Regions from separate parts of the Bradyrhizobium sp. AZCC 1721 genome, predicted to be linked through region 2. Evidence: riboswitches for the same ligand, from Rfam matches in the RefSeq annotation. Region 2 holds a riboswitch; the other holds the start of a gene.

Region 1 (8,846 bases), 450 kb from region 2:
CGGAAGCCGCCCTCGATGTCGTGCGAGGTCTGGGTCTTCAGATTGAAGTCGCCGGGCAGCGGGGTGAAGAAGGGGTCGAATGCCGGACCCGAGGCGACGCGCTCGTCCACGGTCGGGGTGCGGAACGCGCGTGCGGCGCGGCCGAACACCGAGAATACGCCATTGAAGCGATGCTCGAGGCCAGCATGCAGCGCATATTGCGTTTCGTTGCTGTCCAACGGGAAGGCCTGAGCGCTGCAGTTAAAGAACATGGCGCAACCGGGCGCGTTGGGGTCGTACCGATCCCGGGCACTCAGGCTGGTATTTTGAATCCTGGCGCCGTAGGAGAAATCCGTCGTCGGCAGCAGACCGACGGTCTGCTGCCAATAGCCCGCCACCGACTGTTGCGACAGATCGTAGATGTGGGTGGGCGGAAGGCCTTTGAACGCCCCGCGTTCCTGGTTGAACGTCGCATCGTAATAATCGATGCCGGTCAGGATCTGTGAGGGCATCCCGAGTATCGAGTTCTTGACACTCAGTCGCGGCGTGATCGACCAGGTCTGCAGTGCCGCATCGTTATAGGTCGAGGAGAAGCTCGGCAGCGGCGAAGCAAACGGTACCGCACCGAAGAAACCGCTTTGCGTATCCTTCTTCCGCACGCCGCCGTCGACGATGAGTTCGGCGCCGTTCCACAGCGTTTTTGTGAAACCGGCGGTGGCGCTGGCGCCCTGCTGATTGCCGTAATCGAACGGCGTGGCGGCGCCCCGGCGGTTCGTGACCAGTTCGTTGAGACCGATCGAGGGATCGACGAAGCGGCCGCCGGGGAATCCGAGCTTTTGGTCGTCACCGGTCACCGTGAGAAAGGCCTTGAGGTCGGGCGTGGAGTAATTGAGATTGCCGACCCCGTTGCGCTGGTCGAGCGCATTGTTTTCCCGATAGCCGTCGGACTTGATTGCGTTGCCATAGAACGATGTCGACCACGGTCCGTAATTGGTCGTGGCCGAGAGATTCGCAAGTCGTTGATTGAACGAGCCGACGCCGGCCTCGCTTCGAATGGCGACTGGTGGGCCGCCGACGCCGTTCTTCAGGACGATATTGATGACACCGCCGACCGCGTTGTCGCCATACAGTACCGCGCCACTGTTGCCGCGGGTGATTTCAATCCGCTCGATCGAATCGCGCGGAATGGTCGAAAAATCGACGCCGGCCATGTCGATGTCGTTGAGCCTTCGGCCGTTGATGAGCACCAGGGTATTTGAGGTCGCGAAAGCGCCGAAACCGCGGAGGTCGACGCTGGTCTTGGCGCCGTTGACGCCGCCAAACAGGCTAGTCAGTTGCACGCCCGGCGTTTGCGCGATGATTTCCTGCAACGTTTGTGCGGGCGAATGCGCGATCTCTTCGGCGGTAATAACGGTCGACGCCGTGCCGACGATGCCGGAGAACTGCCGTCCGCCGCCTGCGCCCGCGCCTTGCGGGGCGCTTTGCGATGCGACGTTCGAGCCGGTCCCCGCCGCAGGTCGCGTGCCGGTCAACGGCGCAGCCGCGGGCACGATGCGGCGCGAGGTCGATCCTTCATCGTAGGTCGGTTTGGCGCGGGTCCGGTTCGCGTCAGTGGGCGAGGTTACCTCGATCGGTGGCAGTTGCTCGGGCGCCGTTTGCTGCGCCTGTGCGCCGGAAATGCCAAGCGAGATGGGTATCAGGAAGCTGCTGGTGAGCCAAAAGCGGCGGCGCCGCGTGGCTGTGTTGGTGAAAGACATGACTTGGACCTCGGTGACGTCAGTGGCACGTCACAGCGAACCAAGTCTCACCATGTGCTTTCAGCAACTCAGGTGAAGCTAATGTCTGTACTCCCCGACCGACATCTTCGCGTGTGACCACGGCTGACGGCAGGTCTCCTGGCTCGCGGGTCGTTACCCCATCGTCGCCTTCCCAGGACCGAGATGCCCAGTGGCTTATGACGAAGGATTCGCCGCTTACAGTTGCGGGGGCAGCCGCGGAATTGGGGGATTTCCCCGCACCGCATTCCCTTTTGATCCCCAAAACGGGAACCGTCGGGAACTATGGTAGAAGTTTGTCAAAGTCCGAGTCAATGCGCCCCGGGGCGTCCGGCGATCCTCACTGGACGAGTGCGCTATTTTTGCCGCATGAGCACGCCTGCCCGCCACCTGTACCGGGGCGGGTAAACCTGCTTTAGGACGATCGATGAGTGTTGAGGCCGTAACCGTGACCAATGAGGAAGCCGCGCGCCGGCGGATCGGCACGACGGCAGCGCTTGCTGCCCTCGTGGTGCTCTTGATGCTGATCTCGCTCGGTATCGGTCCGGTGCGGCTGTCGCCGCTTGCGGTGGCGGAAGCGCTGTTCGGCGGCGGCAGCGAGGTGGCGCAGGTGATCGTGCGGGAAATCCGCCTGCCGCGGACGCTGCTGGCGCTGGCGATCGGCGCCATTCTCGGGCTGTCGGGCGCGTCGCTGCAGGGCTTGCTCCGCAATCCGCTGGCCTCGCCCTCGCTGTTCGGCGCGCCGCAATCGGCCGCGTTCGGCGCCGTGCTGGTGATTGCGCTCGGGCTCGCCGACGTGCGCTCCTATGCGCTCCCGGTCGCGGCGATCGTCGCAGCATTCGCGTCGGTGTTCGTGCTGCTCTCGATTGCCGGCCGCAACGCCGGGCTGCTGATCCTCATTCTGTCGGGACTGGCGATTTCGAGCTTTGCAGGCGCTGCCACCGCGCTGGTGATGAACCTCTCCAGCAATCCCTTCTTGGTGCTGGAGATCGCATTCTGGCTGCTCGGCTCGCTGGAGGATCGTAGCTTTCAGCATGTAATGCTGGCATTTCCCTTCATCATTGCCGGCGCCCTGATGCTGTTCAGCCAGCGCCATGCCTTTCGGGCGCTGAGCCTGGGCGAGGAAACCGCGCAGAGCCTTGGCGTCGATGTGGGGCGTCTGCGGCTGTTCGTGATTTCGGGCGTCGCGCTCGGCGTCGGCGGCGCGGTCGCCGTCACCGGCACCATCGGTTTCATCGGCCTGGTTGCGCCGCATCTGATGCGGCCCCTGATCGGCCATGACCCCGGGCGTCTGCTGGTCCCGAGCGCACTCGCCGGCTCGGCGCTGCTGCTGGCGGCGGACATCGCGGTGCGCATCATTCCCTCGACGTCGGACATCAAGGTCGGCGTGCTGACCTCGATCATCGGCGTACCGTTCTTCCTCTATCTGATCATGCGCGAACGCCGCGCGCTCGGTGGAGGCGTCGCATGAGCGAGGCGGCGCTACTGACCGCAACGGGGATCGGCGTGCGGCTTGCCGGCCGCGTCGTGCTGAGGGACGTTTCGCTGGCGCTGTCGGCGGGACACCTGGTGGCGCTGGTCGGCCCGAACGGCGCCGGCAAGACGACGCTGCTGCGGGCGCTGGCCGGGCTAATCCCCTCCGAAGGCGAGATCGCGGTCGGCGGCGATGCGCTGGCCTCGCTGCCGCTCCGCGAGCGCGCCAAACGCTTCGGTTATCTGCCGCAGGGGCATCTCGTGCATTGGCCGCTGCCGGCGCGCGATATCGTGGCGCTCGGCCGCTACCCGCATGGCGCAACCGATCCGGCGCGGCTGTCGCCGAAGGACGCCGAGGCCGTGCTGCGCGCGATGCAGGCGGTCGACGTGATGGAGTTCAGCGATCGCCGCGTCACCGAGCTGTCCGGCGGCGAGCGCAGCCGCGTCGCGCTGGCGCGTGCGCTGGCGGTGGAGGCGCCGATCATCCTGGCCGACGAGCCGACCGCCTCGCTCGACCCGCGGCACCAGATCGACGTCATGAAGAATTTGCGCGCGACCGCGGACAAGGGCGTGCTGGTCATCGTCGTGACGCACGATCTCGGGCTTGCAGCCCGGTTTGCCGACCATGTGCTGGTGCTGAAGGAAGGCAACCTGGTGTCGTGGGGCACGCCGAGCGAGGGGCTATCGGAGCAGGTGATGGCGGATGTGTTTCGGATCAGCGCCTACCGCGCGGATTATCAGCACGAGGCGGTCATCGTGCCCTGGGCGGATATCTGATGCGACGGCTCGGCCTTCTTGTCGCGATCGCCACGTTGGCGATGTCAGGCGGCGCAGTATTCGCGGCCGGCCCTCCGCGTATGGTGTCGATGAATGTCTGCAGCGATCAGTTGCTGCTGACGCTGGCCGACCCCGAGCAGATTTTGGGTCTCAGCCGCTTCGCGCGCGACGGCTGGCAATCGCAGGCGGGCGACATCAGCCGCTATCCGGTACTGTCAGGCGCGGCCGAGGACGTGCTGCTGCTCAAGCCGGACCTGGTCATTGCCAGCGCATTTGACAAGCGCTCGACGCGGGAGCTGTTGAAGGCGAAGGGTCTTCATCTTGCCGAGCTCGCCGTGCCGCGAAACCTCGACGAAGCCCGCGCGCAGATCCGCGAGATCGGCGACATGACCGGGCACCCCGATCGCGCGGCCGCCGAAATCGCGCGGCTCGACGCCGCGCTGGCGCGCGCCCGCCGTGCCGCCGCCGAGCGGCATTATCGCGTGCTGCCGCTGTCGCGGCGCGGCTGGGTGGCGGGCAGCGACAGCTTTCTCGGTTCGCTGCTGAGCGAAGTCGGGCTGCGCAGCGCCGCCGGCGATCTCGGCCTTACCTTCGGCGGATTTGCCTCGCTGGAGGCGATCGTTTCCCTGAGGCCCGACTTCGTCGTGGTTTCGAACGCCGGCGATTATGCGCGAGACGACGGCCAGGCGTTTCTGGTCCATCCGGCGCTGGAGCGCTTCTACCCGCCGGAGCGGCGCATCGTGATTCCGGAGCGGCTGACCGAATGCGGCGGCGTCATGTTGGCCGATGCGCTCGATGCGCTGACGGCGGAGTTGAAGCGGGTGGGGCGGTGATGTCCGGGTAAAACTGGGGCCGTCGTCCCTGCGAACGCAGGGACCCATAACCACCAGCCTACATTGTTGAAGCGCAGCCGTCGCCCCTTGTGCCCTTTGCGCGGGCCGCGGTGTATGGGCCCCTGCGTTCGCAGGGGTGACACGTTGAGAGGTTCTCGCCTCTATCCCGTTGTCCCTGCGTTCGCAGGGACGACGACACCATAAAGACTACTCGTGCACCACCGGCCCACCTATCTTCTTCCACGCGTCCAGCCCGCCTTCGATATGCGCGGTGTTGGCGAGCCCCGCGTTCTTTGCCGCGGCCACCGCCATCGCCGAGCGTTCGCCGAAGGCGCAGAAGAACACGACCCGGCGGCCGGTGGCGGCGGCGACTTCGCGCAGCATGCCGCCGGGCTTGAGGCTCTCGGCGATGCCGGGGTAGGGCGCATGCAGCGCGCCCGAGATCGTGCCATGCTTGGCGCGCTCGCTGGTCTCGCGCAAATCCACCAGCAGGATATCGGGCCGGCCAAGGCTCGCAATCGCGTCGCGTGCACAGAGCGCGAGTCCCTGCTTGGCAAGCTCCTCCTGGTGCAGGCCGACATGCATGTTGGCGGGCACCGCGACGTCCATCATCTTGGGGTTCGGCAGCTTCAGGTTCGCCATCAGCTCAATGTATTCGTCGACGCTGCGTACCTGCAGCCGTGGATTATAGCGGCGCTCCTCGCCGATGGTGGAAACCGTGTCGCCCTTGTAGTCATGGGCGGGGAATACCAGCGTCTCGTCCGGCAGTTTCAGAAGCCGGTTGAAGATCGATTCATATTGCGCCCGGGAAGAGCCGTTCTGGAAGTCGGTGCGGCCGGTGCCGCGGATCAATAGCGTGTCGCCAGTGAAGACGCGGTCGCCCATCAAATAGCTGTAAGAATCGTCGGTGTGGCCGGGCGTGTACATGACATCCAGGCACAACCCCTCGATCGTCACCTTATCGCCCTCGGACACCCGCATCGACACCACGTCGGCCTTGCTCTGCTCGCCCATGATGGTGATGCACTGGGTGCGGTCGCGCAATTCGCCGAGGCCGGTGACGTGGTCGGCGTGCAGATGGGTGTCGACCGCCTTCACCAGCCGCAGATCGAGCTCGCGCAGAAGCTGGCAGTAGCGATCGGCCTTTTCCAGCACGGGGTCGAGGATCAACGCCTCGCCGCCGGCGCGGCTCGCCAGCAGATAACTGTAGGTGCCGGACACGCTGTCGAAGAGTTGACGAAAGATCATGGCTACACGTCCGCGTTAACTCAGGTTGGATCAGGGCCGGACGTAGCTCCAGCCCGCTCCTGCAATTCCATCCACTTTACCACGCCTGAGGGCGCGATGAAATTACGGCTCGCTCGCAGGCGGTCACGGCCGTACCAGCGTGTACCCGTTCTCCGTCAGAAACAGAATCTGCGCGACCCCGACCTGCACCGGCGTTGCCGCGGCGATGAATTCCGGCCGTTTGCCGGCCTCGCGTTCGAGCGTATCGACGGTGTTGAGGCAGACGTCGAAACGCGCGCCTTGCGCGACCAGGCTCTCGACCATCTTGCGGTTGGGATTTTCCGGGCGCAGCAGGTCGATGCCGGGGCCGAACGCGACGACCTCGATCGCCACCTTGTCGGGATCGTAATGCTTCATCAGGTTGCTGGCGACGCTGAGCACGAGGCCCTGCTTGCGCGGATCGTTGTCGGAGAGCTGCAGCACGATTTTGTGCTCCGCGAACGGCTTGTCCTGCAGTGGTGCCTGCTGGGCACGGGCCTCGGGCGCGGCGGTTGCGATCAGAAGCGCCGCGGCTATCGCGCGAAGGATGGTCGAAAAGCCCGTCATGCCTGTCCCGCAATGCCCGGATTGCCTTCTACGCCTTTCAGCGTTACGCCCGGCGGCGAGCGGTTGGGCGGTTTGCCCGACCTCAGATACCTTGCGACCACATCCCAGACCGGCGCGCCGGTCTGTTCGTTGACCGAGGCCCAGCCCGCCACTCTGTAATGCTTGTCGGCTTCCAGCGTGCGGCCGTTGTCGAGCTTGAGTTCGGAAATCCGCTTGCCCACGGTTTCAGTCGGTGTGCAGGTGTAGGCGAGCCCGCCGACGCGGACCATGTCGCCGCCCTGCTGGTAATAGGGGTCGGTGTTGAAGAGATTGTCGCAGATGTCTTCCAGCACGTCCTTGATCTGGCCGCCGGTCATGGTCTGGACATAGGTCTCCGGATAGGTGACGGCGGTCTGCGCCATCACGTCCTCCATCGTCAGCGGCTGGCCGGCCAGCGCCGTGGTACCCCAGCGAAAACCCGGCGACAGCGCGATCTCCGCGTTCAATTCGCCGAGCAGCGCATCGCAGATCAGTTGATCCATGCTGCCGCTGAAATTGCCGCGGCGATAGAGCAGTCGGTCGGCTGCTGCGATCTTCTCGTTGAGCGTGGCCGCATAGGGCTCGCGAGTCTTGTCGATCAGCGCCTGCATCGCCGGATCGGGCTTCAGCAATTCGGAAAACACCGGCAGCAGCCGGTAGCGCACATCCTTGATTTTGCCCTTGCCGATGTCGAGGTCGAGCACCGCCAGAAACTTGCCGTTCGAGCCGGCATTGGTGACGAGCGTGGTGCCGCCTGCGTTGGTGACGGCAATCGGCTGCGGCACGGCGTCATGGGTATGACCGCCGAGAATGACGTCGATGCCGGTGACGCGGCTGGCGAGCTTGAGATCGACATCCATGCCGTTGTGCGAGAGCAGAATGACGGCGTCGACCTTGTCGGTGTTACGATGCGTATCGACAAGTTTCTGCAGCTCCTCGTCGCGGATGCCGAACTTCCAGTCCGGCGTAAAGCGCTTCGGATGGGCGATCGGCACGTAGGGGAACGCCTGTCCGATTACGGCAACGCGATGGCCACCGATTTCCTTGATGACGGACGGCTTGAACACGCGCCCCGATGCCGGGTCGAACGCCTTGGCGTCATTGAAGGCGGCTTCTTCAGTGAGATAGACGTTCTGCGCCAGGAATTCGCCCTTGAAGCGTTCGAGGTTGGCGCGCAGCGCCTTCTCGCCATAGGTGAATTCCCAATGGCCGGTCATCGCCTCGATGCCGAGCAGGTTGGCGGCCTCCACCATGTCGACGCCACGCATGGTATTAGCGAGGCCGGTGCCCTGCCAGAGATCGCCGCCGTCGAGCAGCAGCGAGCGGCCGGAGCCGGCTTCGCTCCGCATGCGATCAGTCAACGTCTTCAGATGCGCGAAGCCGCCGAGCTTGCCGAACCGGCCGGCGGCCTTCTCGAACTCGATGCAGGTGAAAGCATAGGCATCGGCACTGTCCGGGCGGATGCCGAAGCGATCGAGAAAGGCGCGTCCGACCAGATGCGGCGGGTTGCCCTGCATCGGTCCAACGCCGAGATTGACGCTCGGCTCGCGGAAGAACACCGGCCGAAGCTGCGCGTGCGTATCCGTGATGTGCAGGATACGTGCATTGCCGAACCGCTCGAGGTCGTAAACGCCTGCGTTGTCGGCGCCGCGCGCCAGCCGTGGCAGGCTGCCGGACAGGGTGGCAGCGCCCGCTAGCGTCAGAAAATCGCGGCGGCGGATGGTCATGCGGGTCTTCGCGCGTCGTAACGGTGTCAGCGTATTTCCAGATCCTTCCAGCGGGTCTTCTCGCTGGTGGCCTGGAAGATCGAAGCTTTGGCCAGCGCCTCCGCTTCCTTGGCCGACGCGGTGGCCTTATCGAAATCACCCGCATCCGCCGCCTTCTTCGCCGCCGCCAGCGTGTTCGCCGTGGTGGTCCATTGGTTGCGTAGCTTGCCGGCCTCCTTGTTGGCGGCTTCAGCCGCGGCGTAGGCTGCCTTGAATTCGTCCTCGGAGCCCAAGGTGAGCGCGGGCACAGCACCCGCGGCAAACAGCGCTAGAACTAATGCGGATTTCTGCATCAAGTTCCTCATGGCCGCGCTCCCGGACCTGAAATCGGCAGTCCGTTGCTGACATAGGACAGGTAATATTCGACGTTGCGATATTCGTCGTCCTGCGGG
Region 2 (8,846 bases):
ATGAACGCCAATCTGCGCAACTTCGCCCTCTGGGTCATCATTGTCTTGCTGCTGTTGGCATTGTTCACGCTTTTCCAGAATCCGGGTCAGCGTACCTCCTCGCAGGACATCACGTTTTCGCAGTTGTTGAGCGAGGTCGATCAGAACCGCGTCCGCGACGTCGTGATCCAGGGGCCGGAAATCCACGGCACCTTTACCAACGGCTCCTCGTTCCAGACCTATGCACCGAATGATCCGACGCTGGTGAAGCGTCTCTATGACGGCAAGGTCTCGATCACCGCCAAGCCGCCCGGCGACAACGTGCCCTGGTTCGTGTCGCTGCTCGTTTCGTGGCTGCCCTTTATCGCGCTGATCGGCGTCTGGATCTTCCTGTCCCGCCAGATGCAGGGCGGCGCCGGCAAGGCGATGGGCTTTGGCAAGTCGCGCGCCAAGATGCTGACGGAGGCCCATGGCCGCGTCACTTTCGAAGATGTCGCGGGTGTCGACGAAGCCAAGCAGGACCTGCAGGAGATCGTCGAATTCCTGCGCGACCCCGGAAAATTCCAGCGCCTCGGCGGACGGATTCCGCGCGGCGTGCTGCTGGTCGGTCCTCCCGGCACCGGCAAGACGCTCATCGCGCGGGCGGTCGCGGGCGAAGCCAACGTGCCGTTCTTCACCATTTCCGGTTCTGACTTCGTCGAAATGTTCGTCGGCGTCGGCGCCTCTCGTGTCCGTGACATGTTCGAGCAGGCCAAGAAGAATGCACCCTGCATCATCTTCATCGATGAAATCGACGCGGTCGGCCGTCATCGCGGCGCGGGCCTCGGCGGCGGCAATGACGAGCGCGAACAGACGCTCAACCAGTTGCTGGTCGAGATGGACGGTTTTGAAGCCAATGAAGGCGTGATCCTGATCGCCGCGACCAACCGGCCTGACGTGCTGGATCCCGCGCTGCTGCGTCCCGGCCGTTTCGACCGCCAGGTGGTGGTGCCGAACCCGGACGTCGTTGGCCGCGAGCAGATCCTGAAAGTTCACGTTCGCAAGGTGCCGCTGGCACCCGATATCAACCTCAAGACCATCGCGCGCGGCACCCCGGGCTTCTCCGGCGCCGACCTGATGAACCTCGTCAACGAGGCGGCGCTGACGGCTGCCCGCCGCAACAAGCGTATGGTGACGCAGGCCGAGTTCGAAGAGGCCAAGGACAAGGTGATGATGGGTGCCGAGCGCAAGTCGCTCGTCATGACCGAGGAAGAGAAGCTCTTGACGGCCTATCACGAGGGCGGCCACGCCATCGTCGGCCTGAACGTCGTCGCGACCGATCCGATCCACAAGGCGACGATCATCCCGCGCGGCCGCGCGCTGGGTATGGTGATGCAGCTTCCCGAGCGCGACAAGCTGTCGATGTCGCTCGAGCAGATGACCTCGCGCCTCGCCATCATGATGGGCGGCCGCGTCGCGGAAGAACTGATCTTCGGCCGCGAGAAGGTCACCTCGGGCGCGGCCTCCGACATCGAGCAGGCGACGCGGCTGGCGCGCATGATGGTGACGCGCTGGGGCCTGTCGGAAGAGCTCGGCACCGTGTCCTACGGCGAAAACCAGGACGAGGTGTTTTTGGGCATGTCGGTGTCGCGCACGCAGAACGCCTCGGAAGCGACCGTCCAGAAGATCGACAAGGAGATCAAGCGGCTGGTCGAGGAAGGCTACAACGAGGCCACCAAGATCCTCACCGAGAAGCGCGAGGATCTCGAGACACTGGCCAAGGGCCTGCTCGAATTCGAGACGCTGAGCGGCGACGAGATCATCGATCTGTTGAAGGGCAAGAAGCCCAACCGCGAATCGGTCTTGGAGCCGAGCACGCCGCGCGCTTCTGCCGTACCCCCGGCCGGCAAGCCGCGCCCGCGTCCCGATCCGGACCCGGGTCTGGAGCCGCAGCCCCAGGCGTAAGCGGCGGTCAGTTCTGAACGACGAAAACGCGGCGGTGACGCCGCGTTTTTTGTGCTTGTGATCGGCCCCTTTGTCGCGAATAGACGCGGGCCAATAGCATCTGGTGCAGACCGGGATTGACTTCGAACCTTCATGGCGCCGCGGCCGGCGCCCCGAGGTGTACGGCCAGAATGTGTTCCGGCGTCTCGACCACTTCGACCTTTTGCCCATCGCCGCCGACAAAGGCGAGCACCGTGCGCTCGCCGTCGCGCCACATGCTGCCGACGAGGGCAATGTTGATGTGGGTAGATTGCCCCGTCTCAAATCGCGTGCATTCGATCCAGAAGCGCATGACGTCCTCCTTGATTTGCCTTGATGAGAGACGGGGCGGGCAGGTTACGCCATCGCCCGCAATTCGCGTGCCGCGGCGACCATGTTGGCGAGCGCGGGTCGGACCTCCTCCCATTTGCGGGTCTTCAATCCGCAATCCGGATTGATCCAGATCTGGGTATCCAGGAGCCGCTCTCGCGCCAGCTTCAGCAGGCCGGTCATCTCGCCGATCTCGGGGACGCGCGGCGAATGGATGTCGTAGACGCCGGGGCCGATTTCGTTCGGATAGCGGTAATCCCTGAATGCATCGAGCAGCTCCATCTTCGAGCGCGAGGTCTCGATCGAGATCACGTCGGCGTCCATCGCGCCGATCGCGCCGATAATGTCGTTGAACTCCGAGTAGCACATGTGGGTGTGGATCTGCGTCTCGTCGCGCACGCCGGACGAACAGAGGCGGAAGGCGTCGACGGCCCAGTCGAGATAAACCTTCCATTCGGACTTGCGCAGCGGCAGGCCCTCCCGCAGCGCGGCCTCGTCGATCTGGATCATGCCAGCGCCGGCGGCTTCGAGATCGGCGACCTCGTCGCGGATCGCGAGCGCGATCTGCCGGCAGGCTTCGCTGCGCGGAATGTCGTCGCGGACAAACGACCAGTTCAGAATGGTGACGGGCCCCGTGAGCATCGCCTTCATCGGCTTTTTCGTCAGCGACTGGGCATATTGCCACCACTCGACCGTCATCGGCTTTGGGCGCGAGACGTCGCCGAATAGCACAGGCGGGCGAACGTAGCGCGATCCGTAGGATTGCACCCAGCCGTGCGTAGTGAAGGCAAAGCCTGCGAGCTGTTCGCCGAAATACTGCACCATGTCGTTGCGCTCGAACTCGCCATGCACGAGAACGTCGAGCCCGATATTTTCCTGCCAGCGCACGGTGCGGGCGGTCTGATTCTGCAGATAGAGCTTATAGGCTTCGTCCGTGAGGGCGCCCCTGGCGTGAGCGGAGCGAGCATTCCTGACGTCGGCGGTTTGCGGGAACGAGCCGATGGTGGTGGTCGGGAACGCCGGCAGATTGAAGCGCTCGCGCTGAACGGTGGCGCGTTCAGCGAAGATGCTGGAGCGGAAGCGCATCGGTTCATTGATGCCGGCAACGCGTGCCGCGACCTTCGCATCGTGAATGCGCGGCGAGGCCTTGCGGGAGGTCGCCGCCTGGTCCGATGCGTTCAGGTTGGCTTCGACTGTTCTGCGGCCATCGGCGAGTGCCGTTCCGAGCGTGGCCAGTTCCTCGAGCTTCTGCACCGAAAACGCGAGCCAGCTCTTGATTTCGGGATCGAGCCCGGTCTCCAGCGCCAGATCGATCGGGACGTGCAGCAGCGAGCAGGAGGGGGCGATCTGCACACGATGCTTGCCGAGTTTGGCGATTGCGGGCTCGAGCCGGTCGAGAAGCCGGCTCAAATCCGCGCGCCAGATGTTACGGCCATCGATGATTCCGAGCGACAGCACGCGGTTATCAGGAACTCCGGCGAGGTCGTTGATCTGCTCCGGCGCGCGCACGAGGTCGAGATGCAGGCCGGCGACGGGCAGGGATAGCGCGGTGTCGCGGTTGGCGCCGAGTGCGCCGAAATAGGTCGTCAGCATGATCTTGAGCTGCGGCACGCCGCTCGCGATCTCCGCATAGGCATGATGCAACGCCTGCTGGGCGACGATATCGAGATCGAGCACGAGACACGGCTCGTCGATCTGCACCCATTCCGCGCCCCGGTAGGCAAGTTCGCGCAGCACCTCGATGTAAACCGGCAGCAAGCGATCAAGCAGGGACAGCGGATTGAAGCCGGCATCCTTGCTCTTGGCGAGTTTGAGAAACGTGACGGGGCCGACCAGCACGGGGCGGGTTTGATAGCCCAGCGCCTTGGCTTCCTCGTACTCCTCGATCGGCTTGCGCGAGGCGAGGATGAATTTCTGATCCTTCGTCAGTTCGGGCACCATGTAGTGGTAGTTGGTATCGAACCATTTTGTCATCTCGAGCGCCGGCACGCCGTGCGCATCGTCATGTCCGTGACCGGCATGCCCGCAACTCGCCTCATGCGGCTTGCCTTGCGCGCCGCGGGCCATCGCGAAGTAAGTCGCAAGCGGGACCGGCCCGCCGTTCCAGCGATAGATCTCCGGGATTGCGCCGACCATCACTGATGTGTCGAGCACGTGGTCGTAGAACGAGAAATCGTTCGACGGGATCACGCTAACGCCGAGTTTTTTCTGGCGCGCCCAGTTGGCGGCGCGAAGCCCGACGCCGGTTTCGATCAGCGCCTTCTCGTCGGTTGCGCCCGACCAGAAACTTTCCAAAGCGAATTTCAGCTCGCGGCGCGGACCGATGCGCGGCGCGCCGAGGGAGGCAACGGGAAGCGAAGAAGTGGAGATGGTGGAAGTAGACGTAGCTTTGGAAGAAGTAGCATTGGAAGTAGACATTGGCTTAACCCCAAAAGTTGGGGGCAAAGGCCGAAGTGACACGTCTGGATTTTCGCGAACGGCAGAGCGCGCGCGGAAAATCGCAACCGCACCACCGGGACACCCCGCCCGAGGACGTGTATGTTGTCGAGGCAGGTCTCCTGGCTCGCGGGTCAGTGCTGCTGTCCGGCCTTCCCGAAACCTTGCGAGGTCTCAGTGACTTTGTTGGACAGCGGCTCGCCGCTTACAGTTGCGGGGGCAGCTCCGGCTTTGGCTTTTCGGCCGCACCGGCTTCCCTCTTAGCTTCGGAAGAACGTCTCCCGAAGAACCACGACGGGTCCACTTATCGGCAACGCGGCAGGCGCGTCAACTCGGCGACATTCACCGGCGCGTTGTCATCGTTGTTCACAGCCGCGGGGTTCCGTCGCCGAAATTCTTGCACATCGCCCGCTCCCCCATTGACACGTTCGTTCAAATCGCACCAGATATAGCCGTCACGGTCCGCCATGACCCAACACATGGTGGCTAAGAGGGAAGCCGGTGTATCGCGTATTTGCCGCGAAAATCCGGCGCTGCCCCCGCAACTGTAAGCAGTGAGTTGTTCCGAATCTTACGTCACTGATGCGGCATCGCATTGGGAAGACACGGGAACGACGGCGACCTGCGAGCCAGGAGACCTGCCGCGACACCGAAAAAACGTCCACGGGCGGGGTGTCCCGGCGGCGCTTGCGGACTCATGCCGGCGTTTCTCGCCGAGCATTTGAAGCAGCGTCTTCTCCGACATCCGGCCCCAACACCATCACGGGGTCTCTTGATGTCACTCTCTCCCGATCGCGAAGCCAACGTCGCTCCATTCATCCGACTGCGCCCCGAATCGCTTGCCGCCTCGGAATCGCAGCCGCCGATGCAGGTGATTCGCCGCAACGGCACGGTTTCGAAATTCGACGCGAGCAAGATTTCGGTCGCGATGACCAAGGCGTTTCTGGCGGTCGAGGGACATGGCGCGGCGGCCTCCCGCCGGGTGCATGAAATCGTCGAGCAACTGACCTCGGACGTCGTCGGCGCGCTGTCGCGCCGGATGAGCGAGGGCCGCACCTTCCATATCGAGGACGTGCAGGACCAGGTCGAACTCGCCCTGATGCGCAGCGAGCACCACAAGGTCGCGCGCGCTTATGTGCTCTATCGCGAGGAACGCACGCGCCAGCGCGCCGGACAGGACGTGGCCAAGGCCGCCCAGCCATCGGGGAAGCCCTCGTTACGTGTCACGCTGGCCAGCGGCGCGCAGGTCCCGCTCGATATCGCGCGGCTGACGCTGATCATCGAAGAAGCCTGCGCCGGTCTCGAGGGAGTCGGCGCCACGGCGGTGCTCGCCGAGACGCAGCGCAATCTCTATGACGGCATCAGCGAGGACGAACTGGCGCTGGCGGCGGTGATGGCCGCGCGCACGCTGGTGGAGCAGGAGCCGAACTACGCCTATGTCAGCGCGCGGCTCTTGCTCGACAAGCTGCGCACCGAGGTGCTGTCTTTCGTGCATGATGCGCCGACCAGCGCGTCGCAGGCCGAGATGGCCGAGCGCTACGGCGAGTACTTTCCAGCCTATATCAAGGCAGGCATCAAGGCCGAACTGCTCGATCCCGATCTGGCGCGCTTCGACCTGAAAAAGCTTGCAGTCGCGCTGAAGCCGGAACGCGACCTGGCGTTCCAGTTTCTGGGTCTGCAGACGCTGTACGACCGCTACTTTCTGCATGTGCACGGCAATCGCATCGAGCTGCCGCAGGCGTTCTTCATGCGCGTCGCGATGGGGCTGGCGATCCGTGAGATCGACCGCGAGGCGCGCGCGATCGAGTTCTACGATCTCTTATCGTCGTTCGACATCATGGCCTCGACTCCGACGCTGTTCAATTCCGGCACGCTGCGGCCGCAATTGTCGTCCTGCTTCCTCACCACCATCGCCGACGATCTCGACGGCATCTTCAAGTCGGTCAAGGACAATGCGCTGCTCGCAAAATATTCCGGCGGGCTCGGCAACGACTGGACCCGCGTGCGTGGGCTGGGCGCGCACATCAAGGGCACCAATGGCGAAAGCCAGGGCGTGGTGCCGTTTCTAAAGGTAGCCAATGACACCGCGATCGCCGTCAACCAGGGCGGCAAGCGCAAAGGCGCGGTCTGCGCCTATCTCGAAACCTGGCACATCGACATCGAGGAATTCTTGGACCTGCGCAAGAACACCGGCGACGATCGCCGCCGCACCCATGACATGAACACCGCGAACTGGGTGCCCGACCTGTTCATGCAGCGCATCGAGGCCGACGGCGAATGGACTCTGTTCTCGCCGGACGAGACGCCCGACCTGCATGACCTCTACGGCAACGCATTCGCCGAACGTTACGCAGCTTACGAAGCAAAGGCGGCGCGGGGTGAGATCCGCGTGTTCAAGCAGATCCGCGCCACCGATCTCTGGCGCAGGATGCTGACCATGCTGTTCGAGACCGGGCATCCGTGGATCACGTTCAAGGATCCCTGCAATCTGCGCTCGCCGCAGCGCCATGCCGGCGTGATTCATTCCTCGAACCTCTGCACCGAGATCACGCTTAACACCTCCGATGACGAGACCGCCGTCTGCAATCTCGGCTCGATCAATCTGCTCAATCACGTGCGGGAAGGCCGGCTGGACGAGGCGCGGCTGCAACGCAGCGTGACGACGGCAATGCGGATGCTCGACAACGTCATCGACATCAATTTCTACACCATCCCCGAAGCGCGCCGTTCGAACCTGCGGCACCGCCCGGTCGGTCTCGGGCTGATGGGATTCCAGGACGCGCTGCAGGCGATGCGGATTGCGATGGCTTCAGATGCGGCGGTAACGTTCGCCGATACCAGCATGGAGATGATTTCTTATTACGCCATTTCGGCCTCCGTCGATCTGGCGGCCGAGCGCGGGCGGTATCCGTCGTTCGATGGCTCGCTGTGGAGCCGGGGCATCTTGCCGATCGATTCGATCGAACTATTGGCGGAAGCCCGCGGCAGTCTCGCGATGAACCGCGGGATGACACTCGACTGGGATCGCTTGCGCGAGCGCGTCAAGGCGACCGGCATGCGGAATTCGAACGTGATGGCGATCGCGCCGACCGCGACGATTTCCAATATCTGCGGCGTCGCGCAGTCGATCGAGCCCGCCTACCAGAATCTCTACGTCAAGTCGAATATGTCCGGCGACTTCACCGTGGTGAACGAATTTCTGGTCCGCGACCTCAAGGCGCGCGGGTTGTGGGACGAGGTGATGGTCAACGACCTCAAATATTTCGACGGCAGCTTAGGGGCCATCGATCGCATTCCCGACGACCTCAAGGCGCTCTATGCCACCGCGTTCGAGATCGACAGCGCCTGGCTGATCGAGGCAGCATCGCGCCGGCAGAAATGGATCGACCAGTCGCAGTCGCTCAACCTCTATATCGCCAACCCTAGCGGCAAGAAGCTCGATGCGCTCTATCGGCTGGCGTGGGCGCGCGGGTTGAAGACGACCTATTACCTGCGCTCGCGCAGCGCGACGCATGTCGAAAAGTCCACGCTCCGGGGGACCGACGGCAAGCTCAACAGCGTCGCGTCCGCGGCGATGATGGCTCCAGCCCCGATCATCGTCGCGCCGGCCGCCACCGCGCCGGATTTGACCGGTGCGGTGGCGTGCTCGATCGATAATCCCGAATGCGAAGCCTGCCAGTAAGCAGCAAGAACAAGAGGAAATCACAATGCTCGACTGGTCCGAACCATCCGCATCCCCGCGTCAGACGCCGCCGCCCGTCGTGGTGCAATCCGTTACCCAGGCCGAACAAACCGGCCTCGGCATGATAGATCGTCGCGGCGGACGCGTATCTGTCGACGACAAGCGGATGATCAACTGCCGCGCCGACGTCAATCAATTGCTGCCGCTGAAGTACAAATGGGCCTGGGAGAAATATCTCGCCGGCTGCAACAATCACTGGATGCCTACAGAAGTTTCCATGCAGGCCGACATCGCGCTGTGGAAATCGCGCGACGGGCTGACGGAAGACGAGCGCCGCGCCATCAAGCGTAACCTCGGCTTCTTCGCCGCTTCCGAAAGCCTGGTCGCCAACAATATCGTGCTGGCGATCTACCGCCATCTGACCAATCCGGAGTGCCGGCAATATCTGCTGCGGCAG

Evidence for each region. Region 2 has a riboswitch for cobalamin ahead of V1273_RS30415 (ribonucleoside-diphosphate reductase subunit alpha). Riboswitches for the same ligand answer to the same signal wherever they lie in the genome.
Region 1: it holds a riboswitch for cobalamin, as region 2 does, so the genes downstream of both, V1273_RS32570 (TonB-dependent receptor) here and V1273_RS30415 (ribonucleoside-diphosphate reductase subunit alpha) in region 2, are expected to answer to the same signal.

What each region holds. Positions count from the first base shown of each region.
Region 1 is NZ_JAZHSB010000001.1:6,813,160-6,822,005, reverse strand. It holds gene V1273_RS32570 (TonB-dependent receptor) at 1-1,736, opposite strand, end outside; cobalamin riboswitch at 1,848-2,047, opposite strand; gene V1273_RS32565 (FecCD family ABC transporter permease) at 2,182-3,225, shown strand; gene V1273_RS32560 (ABC transporter ATP-binding protein) at 3,222-4,004, shown strand; gene V1273_RS32555 (ABC transporter substrate-binding protein) at 4,004-4,837, shown strand; gene V1273_RS32550 (MBL fold metallo-hydrolase) at 5,045-6,085, opposite strand; gene V1273_RS32545 (DsrE family protein) at 6,209-6,670, opposite strand; gene soxB (thiosulfohydrolase SoxB) at 6,667-8,415, opposite strand; gene V1273_RS32535 (hypothetical protein) at 8,442-8,759, opposite strand; gene soxA (sulfur oxidation c-type cytochrome SoxA) at 8,756-8,846, opposite strand, start outside.
Region 2 is NZ_JAZHSB010000001.1:6,366,705-6,375,550, reverse strand. It holds gene ftsH (ATP-dependent zinc metalloprotease FtsH) at 1-1,923, shown strand; gene V1273_RS30425 (hypothetical protein) at 2,054-2,254, opposite strand; gene metE (5-methyltetrahydropteroyltriglutamate--homocysteine S-methyltransferase) at 2,299-4,689, opposite strand; cobalamin riboswitch at 4,803-5,016, opposite strand; cobalamin riboswitch at 5,149-5,367, shown strand; gene V1273_RS30415 (ribonucleoside-diphosphate reductase subunit alpha) at 5,483-8,389, shown strand; gene V1273_RS30410 (ribonucleotide-diphosphate reductase subunit beta) at 8,415-8,846, shown strand, end outside.